DNA from 4 places in the Shinella sp. GW835-FHT14H05 genome. Region 1 is predicted to be linked to each of the others. Evidence: predicted binding sites of a transcription regulator. Region 1 holds the regulator's gene; each other region holds the start of a gene.
What was found. Region 1 encodes PhoB, which activates phosphate uptake and scavenging genes when phosphate is short. Its sites were predicted from a motif close to TGTCATNNANCTGTCAT; they were not measured.

Region 1 (2,198 bases):
CTGGACAGACGAGCGGGTCGAGAAACTCAAGAAGCTCTGGAGCGAGGGCCTGAGCGCGAGCCAGATCGCGGCACAGCTCGGCGGCGTCAGCCGCAACGCGGTCATCGGCAAGGTGCACCGGCTGAACCTTCCGGGCCGCGCCAAGGCCGGCGGCACGCAGAGCGCGTCGCGTCCCAAGCGCCCGGTGCCGGCAGCCCCGCGCCCCGCGACAACCTTCCAGGCCCGCGCCGTGACCGCCCGCTCCGTCGTGCGCCCGGCCGGCAACACCATTACCAAGGAAGAGGTCGAGACGGATTTCGAGACGCAGCGCGAGCAGCTTCCGGTTCCGTCCAACGGCAACAGCGTGGTCGTGCCCATGTCGCGCCGGCTCGAGCTGACGCAGCTCACCGAGCGCACCTGCAAATGGCCGATCGGCGACCCGCTGAACGACGACTTCCACTTCTGCGGCAACGAGTCCCCGGACAACTCGCCCTACTGCACCTACCACCAGCGCCTCGCCTACCAGCCCTCGGCCGAGCGCCGCCGGATGCGGTGATCTTTTCCACGACAGCACATGCGATGCGGACCCGAAAGGGTCCGTTTTCGTTTGTGGTGCAGGGCCGGACCACACTCCGAAACGCAAACAGGCCCCGAAGGGCCCATTTTCGTCCTTGGGAGGAAAGGGGTCGCTTAGGCTTCCAGCGAATAGCCTGCGCCGCGGACCGTGCGGATGACGTCCTGCATGTTTGCGAAGTTGAGCGCCTTGCGCAGGCGGCCGACATGCACGTCGACCGTGCGTTCGTCGACATAGATGTCGTGGCCCCAGACGCCATCGAGAAGCTGCGAGCGCGAGAAGACGCGGCCAGGCGAGGTCATCAGGAATTCCAGCAGTCGGAATTCCGTCGGGCCGAGGCGGACTTCGCGGGTGCGGCGATGCACCCGATGCGTCTCGCGGTCGAGCTCGATATCGCCGCAGCGCAGCACCGTCGAGACGACTTCCGGCCGGGCCCGGCGCAGCATGGCGCGCACGCGGGCGACGAGCTCAGGCGTCGAGAACGGCTTGACGACATAGTCGTCGGCGCCGGTGGCGAGCCCGCGCACGCGCTCGCTTTCCTCACCGCGTGCCGTCAGCATGATGATCGGCAGGCGTTCGGTCTCCGGCCGCTGGCGCAGCCGCCGGCACAGTTCGATGCCCGAAACGCCCGGCAGCATCCAGTCGAGGATGAGGAGGTCCGGCATGCGCTCCTGCAAGCGCACTTCGGCCTCGTCACCGGAGAGGATCGTATCGACCTCGAAACCTTCGGCTTCGAGGTTGTAGCGCAGGAGGACGCTTAGCGCCTCCTCGTCTTCCACGACGGCGATTCTGGGCACCATGGAGGCAAAACTCCTTACTCGGAGGCTTCAGTGACGTCGGCAGTGACCACTGACGTCGAGGTGTCGTCCTTCGGGCGTTCGCCTTCGGGCTGCGAGCCGGTCGCCATGTAGTAGATGGTTTCCGCGATGTTTGTCGCATGGTCGCCGATGCGCTCGATGTTCTTGGCGCAGAACAGGAGGTGGGTGCAGGGCGTGATGTTGCGCGGATCTTCCATCATGTAGGTGAGGAGTTCGCGGAACAGCGAGGTGTAGATCGCGTCGATCTCGTCGTCGCGCTCGCGGATCGCCTTGGCCTTCTCCACCGAGCGGGTGGCGTAGACGTCGAGCACTTCCTTGAGCTGGATCAGCGTCAGTTCGGCGAGGTGCTCCAGGCCGCGGGTGAGCTTGCGGGGCATGCCCGAGCTCTGCACGGCGATGACGCGCTTGGCGGTGTTCTTGCCGAGGTCGCCGACGCGCTCCAGTTCGGCCGCGATGCGGATCGCGCCCATGATTTCGCGCAGGTCCGCAGCCACCGGCTGGCGCTTGGCGATCGTGACGATCGCCTTCTCGTTGATCTGGCGCTCGGCGGTGTCGAGGATGACGTCTTCCGAGATCACCTTCTGCGCCAGCGCACCATCGGTGGTGACGAGCGCACGGACGGAATCCGCCACCATCTGCTCGGCCGTGCCACCCATTTCGGAGATGCGGCGGGAGAGGTACTTCAGTTCTTCGTCATAAATCGAGACAATATGGGTCGATGACATGGTTGTGTCCTTAATGCGCTCGGATTTTCAGGGGGTTCGGCGACGATGGCGTCAGCCGAAGCGGCCCATGATGTAGTCCTGCGTGCGCTGGTCATCCGGGTT
Region 2 (2,198 bases), on a different contig from region 1:
GGGTGGGCTCAAGGCCTACCGCCTGATCATTCTATTCAATTTCATCCGCACTGGCCTCTACCGTCTCATCTATCCCGACGGAATCCATGCCGTGCGCTACGGCAGCATGACCGTCGACATCGATCTGCAGCGCGGCGTCTTCCTTTTCTTCATCACGTATGTGGCCATTTCCGCTATCGGCGCCATTGTGCTCGGCCTGATGGGCTATGACGTTCTGACGGCGGTATCGGCCGCCGCGACGTCGCTGTCCAACGTCGGCCCGGGCGTTACCCAAGCGATCGGTCCGGCCGGCAGTTTTGCCGGCTTTCATGATGCCGCTCTCTACCTGCTCTCCTTCCTGATGTTGCTCGGCCGTCTCGAAATCCTGACTGTGCTCGTCATCCTGACACCACTGTTCTGGAAGAGCTGACCGCGTACCGCCTTTGGCGTTCTTGACTGTTGTCACGCTTCTCCGCATCCTGCCGCCATCCGGCTGGAGGAAGACTGAATGTTTGCGTCGAAGTCCCTGTTGCGTTTGACCTTTATCGCCGCGCTCGCGCCGGCCTTCGCCTTTGCCGGGCCGCTTGCGGATGCGGCCAAGAAGGCGGAGGAACAGGCCGCCGCCGGCGACACGGTGGGCGCGCACAACACGATCCGCGATGCCTTCGGCACCTTCGCCGCCACCCTGCCCTTCACGATCGGCAAGGCCGTCTTCGTTTCCGCCCCGCCGGAAGGCTACGGCATGTATGCGGTGCGCCCCGCCTCCGACTTCAAGGTCGGCGAGGCGCTGATCTCCTATGTCGAGCCCGTCGGCCTCACCTGGCGGCCGGGCGACGGCGGCCTGCTCGAATCGCATTTCACCGTCGATCTCGAACTTCTCGATCCCAAGGGCACGGTGCTCGCCGAGCAGAAGGCCTTCGGCTCCTTCGACTTCAAGGGCAGCGTGCGCAACCAGGAAGTCTTCGCCAAGCTGACCCTCAATCTCAGCGGCCCGCCGGCCGGCGACTACGTGCTGCGCTACCGCTTCCGCGATGCGGCCAGTGGCGCCGTGGCGATCAGCGAGCAGCCGTTCAAGATCGTTCCGTAATAAGGTTTTCCACAGGCAGGCAGAGAATTGTGACAAGCCGGAATCCAAGCTTTCCAGCGGCTTGACGGTCAATTATGACAGCGACATGACAACCCCAGCCAGGTAAGGGGCATCCATGCTTTCGCTGTTTCGCAAACTCATGCCGCGCGAAGACCGCTTCTTCGATTATTTCGAGCAGCATTCCCGCACCGTCGTCGGCGCCGCCGAAGCCCTCCGTTCGGTGCTCGCGGGAGGGCCGGATCTGGAAAAACACTGCGACCGCATCGTCGAACTGGAAAACCAGGCCGACGACATTACCCGCGAAGTGCTGCTCGCCGTGCGCCGCAGCTTCATCACCCCCTTCGACCGCGGCGACATCAAGGACCTGATCCAGTCGATGGATGACGCCATCGACATGATGCACAAGACCGTGAAAACCATCCGCCTCTACGAGCAGACGCAGTTCGAGCCCGGCATGCGGGAGATGGGCGAGACCGTCGTCAAGGCCGCGCATCTCATCGCCGAGGCCATTCCGCTGCTCGACAAGGTCGGCGTACACGCCACACGCCTCAGCGCGATCGCCGAAGAGGTCACCCGCGTCGAGGGCCGCTCGGACGAACTGCACGACCAGGGCCTGAAGAACCTCTTCAAGCAATACGGCAAGACCGACCCGATGGCCTATATCATCGGCAGCGAGATCTACGGCGAACTGGAAAAGGTGGTCGACCGCTTCGAGGACGTGGCGAACGAGATCAGCGGCATCGTGATCGAGAACGTCTGATGGAGGCCACCCTCGCCCTACCCCTGCTGGTCGCGCTCGTCGGCATCGCGCTGCTCTTCGACTTCCTGAACGGCCTTCACGATGCGGCGAACTCCATCGCCACCATCGTCTCGACGCGCGTGCTGCGCCCGCAATATGCCGTGATGTGGGCGGCCTTCTTCAATTTCATCGCCTTCCTGTTCTTCGGCCTGCATGTCGCCGAAACGCTCGGAAAGGGCATCATCGATCCGGGCATCGTCAGCCCCCTCGTCATCTTCGCGGCCCTGATGGGCGCGATCATCTGGAATGTCGTCACCTGGATCTTCGGCATTCCGTCGAGCTCCTCGCACGCGCTGATCGGCGGGCTCGTAGGTGCCGGCCTTGCCAAGACCG
Region 3 (2,198 bases), on a different contig from region 1:
TGGTAAAAGTGTTCTTCGAGCTGAACGGCCAGCCGCGCCTCATCAAGGTGCCGGACCGCAACCGCGCGGCGACGTCAACGGCGCGGCGCAAGGCGGACATCGGCAATGCCGCCCATCTCGGCGCGCCGATGCCGGGCGTCATCTCGACGGTCTCGGTCTCGGCCGGCCAGGCGGTCAAGGCCGGCGACGTACTGCTCTCCATCGAGGCGATGAAGATGGAAACGGCGCTGCATGCGGAGAAGGACGGCACGGTCTCGGAGGTGCTGGTCAAGGCCGGCGACCAGATCGACGCCAAGGACCTGCTCATCGTTTACGGTGCCTGATACGTCAAACGTCGCTTGAAAGCCAAACCCGGATATGGGATGGACGCCCATCCCATATCCGGAATATGCAGGCTTTCCATGAGCTTCGTCATTCGCACCGCCGACCTCGGCGACATTGCCGCCTTCACCGAAATCTACCGCGAATCCGTGCTGAACGGGGTGGCGAGTTACGAGATCGACCCGCCCTCGCTCGACGAGATGGCGGCGCGGTTCCAGGCGATCACCGACAAGGGTTATCCCTATATCGTCGCCATCGAGCAGACCGGGCTCATCCTCGGCTACGCCTATGCGTCGGCCTTCCGCACGCGGCCGGCCTATCGCTGGCTCGTCGAGGATTCGGTCTACCTGGCGCCGGAAGCGCGCGGCAAGGGCGTCGGCAAGGCGCTGCTGGCGGAACTGATCCGCCGCTCGACGGAGCTCGGCTTCCGCCAGATGGTGGCCGTCATCGGCGGCGCCCATCCGGCCTCGATCGCCGTGCACGCGGCTGCGGGTTTCGAACATTCTGGCCGCATGACCGCCACCGGCTTCAAGCACGGCCGCTGGCTCGACACCGTCTTCATGCAGCGCGCGCTGGGCGACGGCGCGGAAACCGAGCCGTCTTCGGCGACCTATCCGGGGACGATGGCCTGAATCACGTCTCGATCAGCCGCAGCACCTTGTCGAACACCTTGAGCACCTGGTTGAGCTCATGGCCGCGCTTCAAAATGGTGCCGTGCTGGTTGACGACGCTGTAGGCGCCCTGTTTGGCGGCAAGCTTGGGGTTTTTCTCGATGCGGTAGAGCGGCATTTCGCCCGAGCGCTTGAAGACGGAAAACACCGCCTTGTCGCGCATATGGTCGATTGCGTAGTCGCGCCATTCCCCTTCGCCGACCATCCGGCCGTAGACCCAGAGGATTGCATCGAGCTCCCGTCGATGGAAGGTTACAGGCAGCGGATCCCGGCTGCTCTTATATTCCCTAAGGTCGACCACGACATTGGAAGCCTGCAAATCCGGCTGATCAGTCATCGAATCTCCGCACCTCGTCTGTGACGGCTGGGTGACAGTGTGCCTGACCAAAACGGAAATGCAAGGCGGATGGGCGAAGACTTGCGTTTTCGCAAAAATCCTTCTCGCCGCAATTCAGACAAACAGACGCCCAATTTACGGGAGAAAGTCCGCCAGTCGCAGCCTCTACCTGCCTGCTGCCTTGTGCGGGAAGCAGGTATTGTCGGGGTGCGTCTGTCGAAGTTGCCCAGTATTCCGTTGCCGGTAGCTTCGTCTCGGTCCGGTCCGTCTTTCTTCGAACCCTCAAGCCCCAGCCCCTCGAAGAAGCCGGACCGGACCTCCCCCCAAGGGGGAAAGACATTCATCGCGAAGCTTTATCACCCGTCAAAACGGTCGCACCCAAAATGGCGCCCGGCGTATCGGCGGTGCGCATGCGCTGCAAAAGCACGGCGCAGCCGCCGGATTTCTTTTTCTTCTTCAGCATGTCGGCCGGCAGGACCAGGTTGGTCTCCTTACCTTCCCACATGCCGATCGTTTCCATGTCGGTGACGGCGTGCCAGTAGTTGACGCGCTTGCCGCGGTTTTCGCCCTTGTCGATGTCGATCGTGCGTTCGCGCTCGAAATAGGCGATGACGATATTGGCCTTGCCCTCGCCGGGGCCGACGCGGATGCGCAGCTCGTCGTTCTTCACCTCGACATCAACCGGTACGTTGAGCCCCTTGCCCTCGTTCGGCATGGCGCCGATGCGCGAGCGGATGCCGGAAATATCGGCGCCGTTGATGTGCTCGCGGCCGTTCAGCACGGCCTGGGGCGTGTAGACGCCGCTGCGCCCGAACATGCGGGCATAGGCATATTGCCGGTCGGTATTGTCCTTGGAGGCGAGCGTGTCA
Region 4 (2,198 bases), on a different contig from region 1:
CCGAAGGCAAGCCGGCGCTGCTGTCGCTCGACGATGCCCGCACGCTGTTCCACGAATTCGGCCATGCGCTGCACGGCATGCTCTCCGACGTCACTTATCCCTCTGTCTCGGGCACCGGCGTGTCGCGCGATTTCGTCGAACTGCCCTCGCAGCTCTACGAACATTGGCTGACCGTGCCGGAAATTTTGACGCGCTATGCCGTGCATTACCAGACGGGCGAGGCGATGCCGCAGGCGCTGCTCGACAAGGTGCTGGCCGCCCGCACCTTCAACTCCGGCTTTGCGACGGTGGAGTTCACCTCCTCGGCGCTGGTCGACATGGCGTTTCATACGCGCGGTCCGGTGGACGATCCGATGGCGGTGCAGGCGGAGGTGCTGGAAAAGATCGGCCTGCCGAAATCCATCGTCATGCGCCACGCGACGCCGCACTTCCAGCACGTCTTCTCCGGTGACGGCTATTCGGCCGGCTACTATTCCTACATGTGGTCGGAAGTGCTCGACGCCGACGCCTTTGCCGCCTTCACCGAGACCGGCGACGCCTTCAATCCGGCCATGGCCGAACGGCTGAAGACCTACATCTACGCAGTCGGCGGCTCCGTCGACCCGGAAGACGCCTACAAGGCCTTCCGCGGCAAGCTGCCGAGCCCGGAAGCGATGCTTGAGAAGAAGGGGTTGGCGGCCTGACGGGCCGCCTTCTCTTGCGAAGGTCGTCTCGCACCCGCCAACGTCATCCTCGGGCTTGACCCGAGGATCCACATCCACGGCGTGCCGGTGGGTGGATGGTCGGGTCAGGCCCGACCATGACGGAGGAGAGGCTGCGGCTGTGGCCAGAAACCTGCGGCGTGGGAGCGGTGGCTTCGGCTGGCAACTGCCCGCGCCACCTCGTGCCGTCATCCTCCCGTCACCGAACTTTTGGCGAAACGTCATGCTCCCGTTACCGGACTGACATGGCGAAGACTCATGGTCTGCCCGCCTGGCGTTTCGATTCGCGGGTCAGGCCGGAGGTGGCATGGCGATTGTTCCCGAGACGCTGACGCGGCGCTCGTTTCTTCTGACTGCGGGGGCCGGCGCACTGGCCACATCCTCTGCGCTGGCGGTTCCCTATTATGCGCGGCGGCATGGCAGTCCGGCCTTCTCCCACGGCGTGCAGTCCGGCGACGTCGATTGTTCCTCCGGCGTGGTCTGGGCGCGCATCGACCGGCCGGCGGAGGTGATGCTCGAATATTCGACCACCGACAGTTTCACCAATGCGGCCCGGATGCCGGTGCAGAAGGCGCTGGGGACGTCCGACAACACGGTCAAGGCAATGCTGCAGGGTCTGCTGCCGGACCAGGACATTTTTTACCGCTTCACGGCCAACGACCCCTATTCCAGCCATCTCGTCTCCGAGCCGATCGTCGGGCGCTTTCGCACGGCGCCGATGCGCAATCGGTCGGTGCGCTTCGTCTGGTCGGGCGATACCGCCGGGCAGGGCTGGGGCATCGACGATGTCGGCATGAAGACCTATTCGACGATGCTGCGCCACGAGCCGGATTTCTTCATCCATTCGGGCGATACGGTCTATGCGGACGGCCCGATCCCGGACGAAATCCCCTTGCGCGATGGTGGGGTCTGGAAGAACCGCATCGTCACCGACGAGAAGCGCAATGTGGCGCGCACGCTGGAAGAATTCCGGGGGCAGTGGAAATACAATCTGCTGGACGACCACCTGCTCGCCTTCAACAGCCAGTGCCCGACCTTCTTCCAGTGGGACGACCACGAGGTGCTGAACAACTGGTCGGAATCGAGCGACCTCACCGGCGACCGGCGTTATCCGGACAAGGAGATCGGCGTCTACGAAGCGCGCGCGCGGCGCGCCTTCCACGAGATGACGTCGATCCGCTATTTCCCCACCGAGCCCGGCCGCATCTTCCGCAAGGTCGCCTATGGCCCGCTGCTCGACGTGTTCTTCGTCGACCTGCGCTCCTATCGCAGCCCCAACCAGGGCGGCACGGAGAACGGCCTGTTCGGCTGGCGGCAGGCGGACTGGCTGCGGCGCGAGCTTGCGGCCTCTCAGGCCGTCTGGAAGGTGATCGCCTGCGACATGCCGCTCGGCCTCGTCATCTGGGACGATTATTCCAACAGTCTCGGCTACGAGGGCGTGGCGGACGGCCTGAACGGCCCGCCCGCGGCGCGCGAGCGGGAAATCGCGGACCCGCT

Region 2: AC1Q6Z_RS25375 (DUF47 domain-containing protein) is a predicted target of PhoB. The motif match lies at 1,141-1,157, and genes of this name have one in related genera.
Region 3: AC1Q6Z_RS17625 (DUF2794 domain-containing protein) is a predicted target of PhoB. The motif match lies at 1,350-1,366, and genes of this name have one in related genera.
Region 4: AC1Q6Z_RS18150 (alkaline phosphatase D family protein) is a predicted target of PhoB. The motif match lies at 888-904, and genes of this name have one in related genera.

What each region holds. Positions count from the first base shown of each region.
Region 1 covers NZ_JBXAFY010000004.1:80,219-82,416, forward strand. Annotated here, with positions in the region: gene AC1Q6Z_RS14945 (GcrA family cell cycle regulator) at 1-535, shown strand, start outside; gene phoB (phosphate regulon transcriptional regulator PhoB) at 670-1,353, opposite strand; gene phoU (phosphate signaling complex protein PhoU) at 1,368-2,096, opposite strand; gene pstB (phosphate ABC transporter ATP-binding protein PstB) at 2,148-2,198, opposite strand, start outside.
Region 2 covers NZ_JBXAFY010000010.1:134,451-136,648, reverse strand. Annotated here, with positions in the region: gene AC1Q6Z_RS25385 (TrkH family potassium uptake protein) at 1-409, shown strand, start outside; gene AC1Q6Z_RS25380 (hypothetical protein) at 488-1,066, shown strand; gene AC1Q6Z_RS25375 (DUF47 domain-containing protein) at 1,182-1,826, shown strand; gene AC1Q6Z_RS25370 (inorganic phosphate transporter) at 1,826-2,198, shown strand, end outside.
Region 3 covers NZ_JBXAFY010000005.1:194,686-196,883, forward strand. Annotated here, with positions in the region: gene pyc (pyruvate carboxylase) at 1-323, shown strand, start outside; gene AC1Q6Z_RS17620 (GNAT family N-acetyltransferase) at 402-953, shown strand; gene AC1Q6Z_RS17625 (DUF2794 domain-containing protein) at 955-1,329, opposite strand; gene AC1Q6Z_RS17630 (DUF1223 domain-containing protein) at 1,670-2,198, opposite strand, start outside.
Region 4 covers NZ_JBXAFY010000005.1:299,426-301,623, forward strand. Annotated here, with positions in the region: gene AC1Q6Z_RS18145 (M3 family metallopeptidase) at 1-683, shown strand, start outside; gene AC1Q6Z_RS18150 (alkaline phosphatase D family protein) at 1,009-2,198, shown strand, end outside.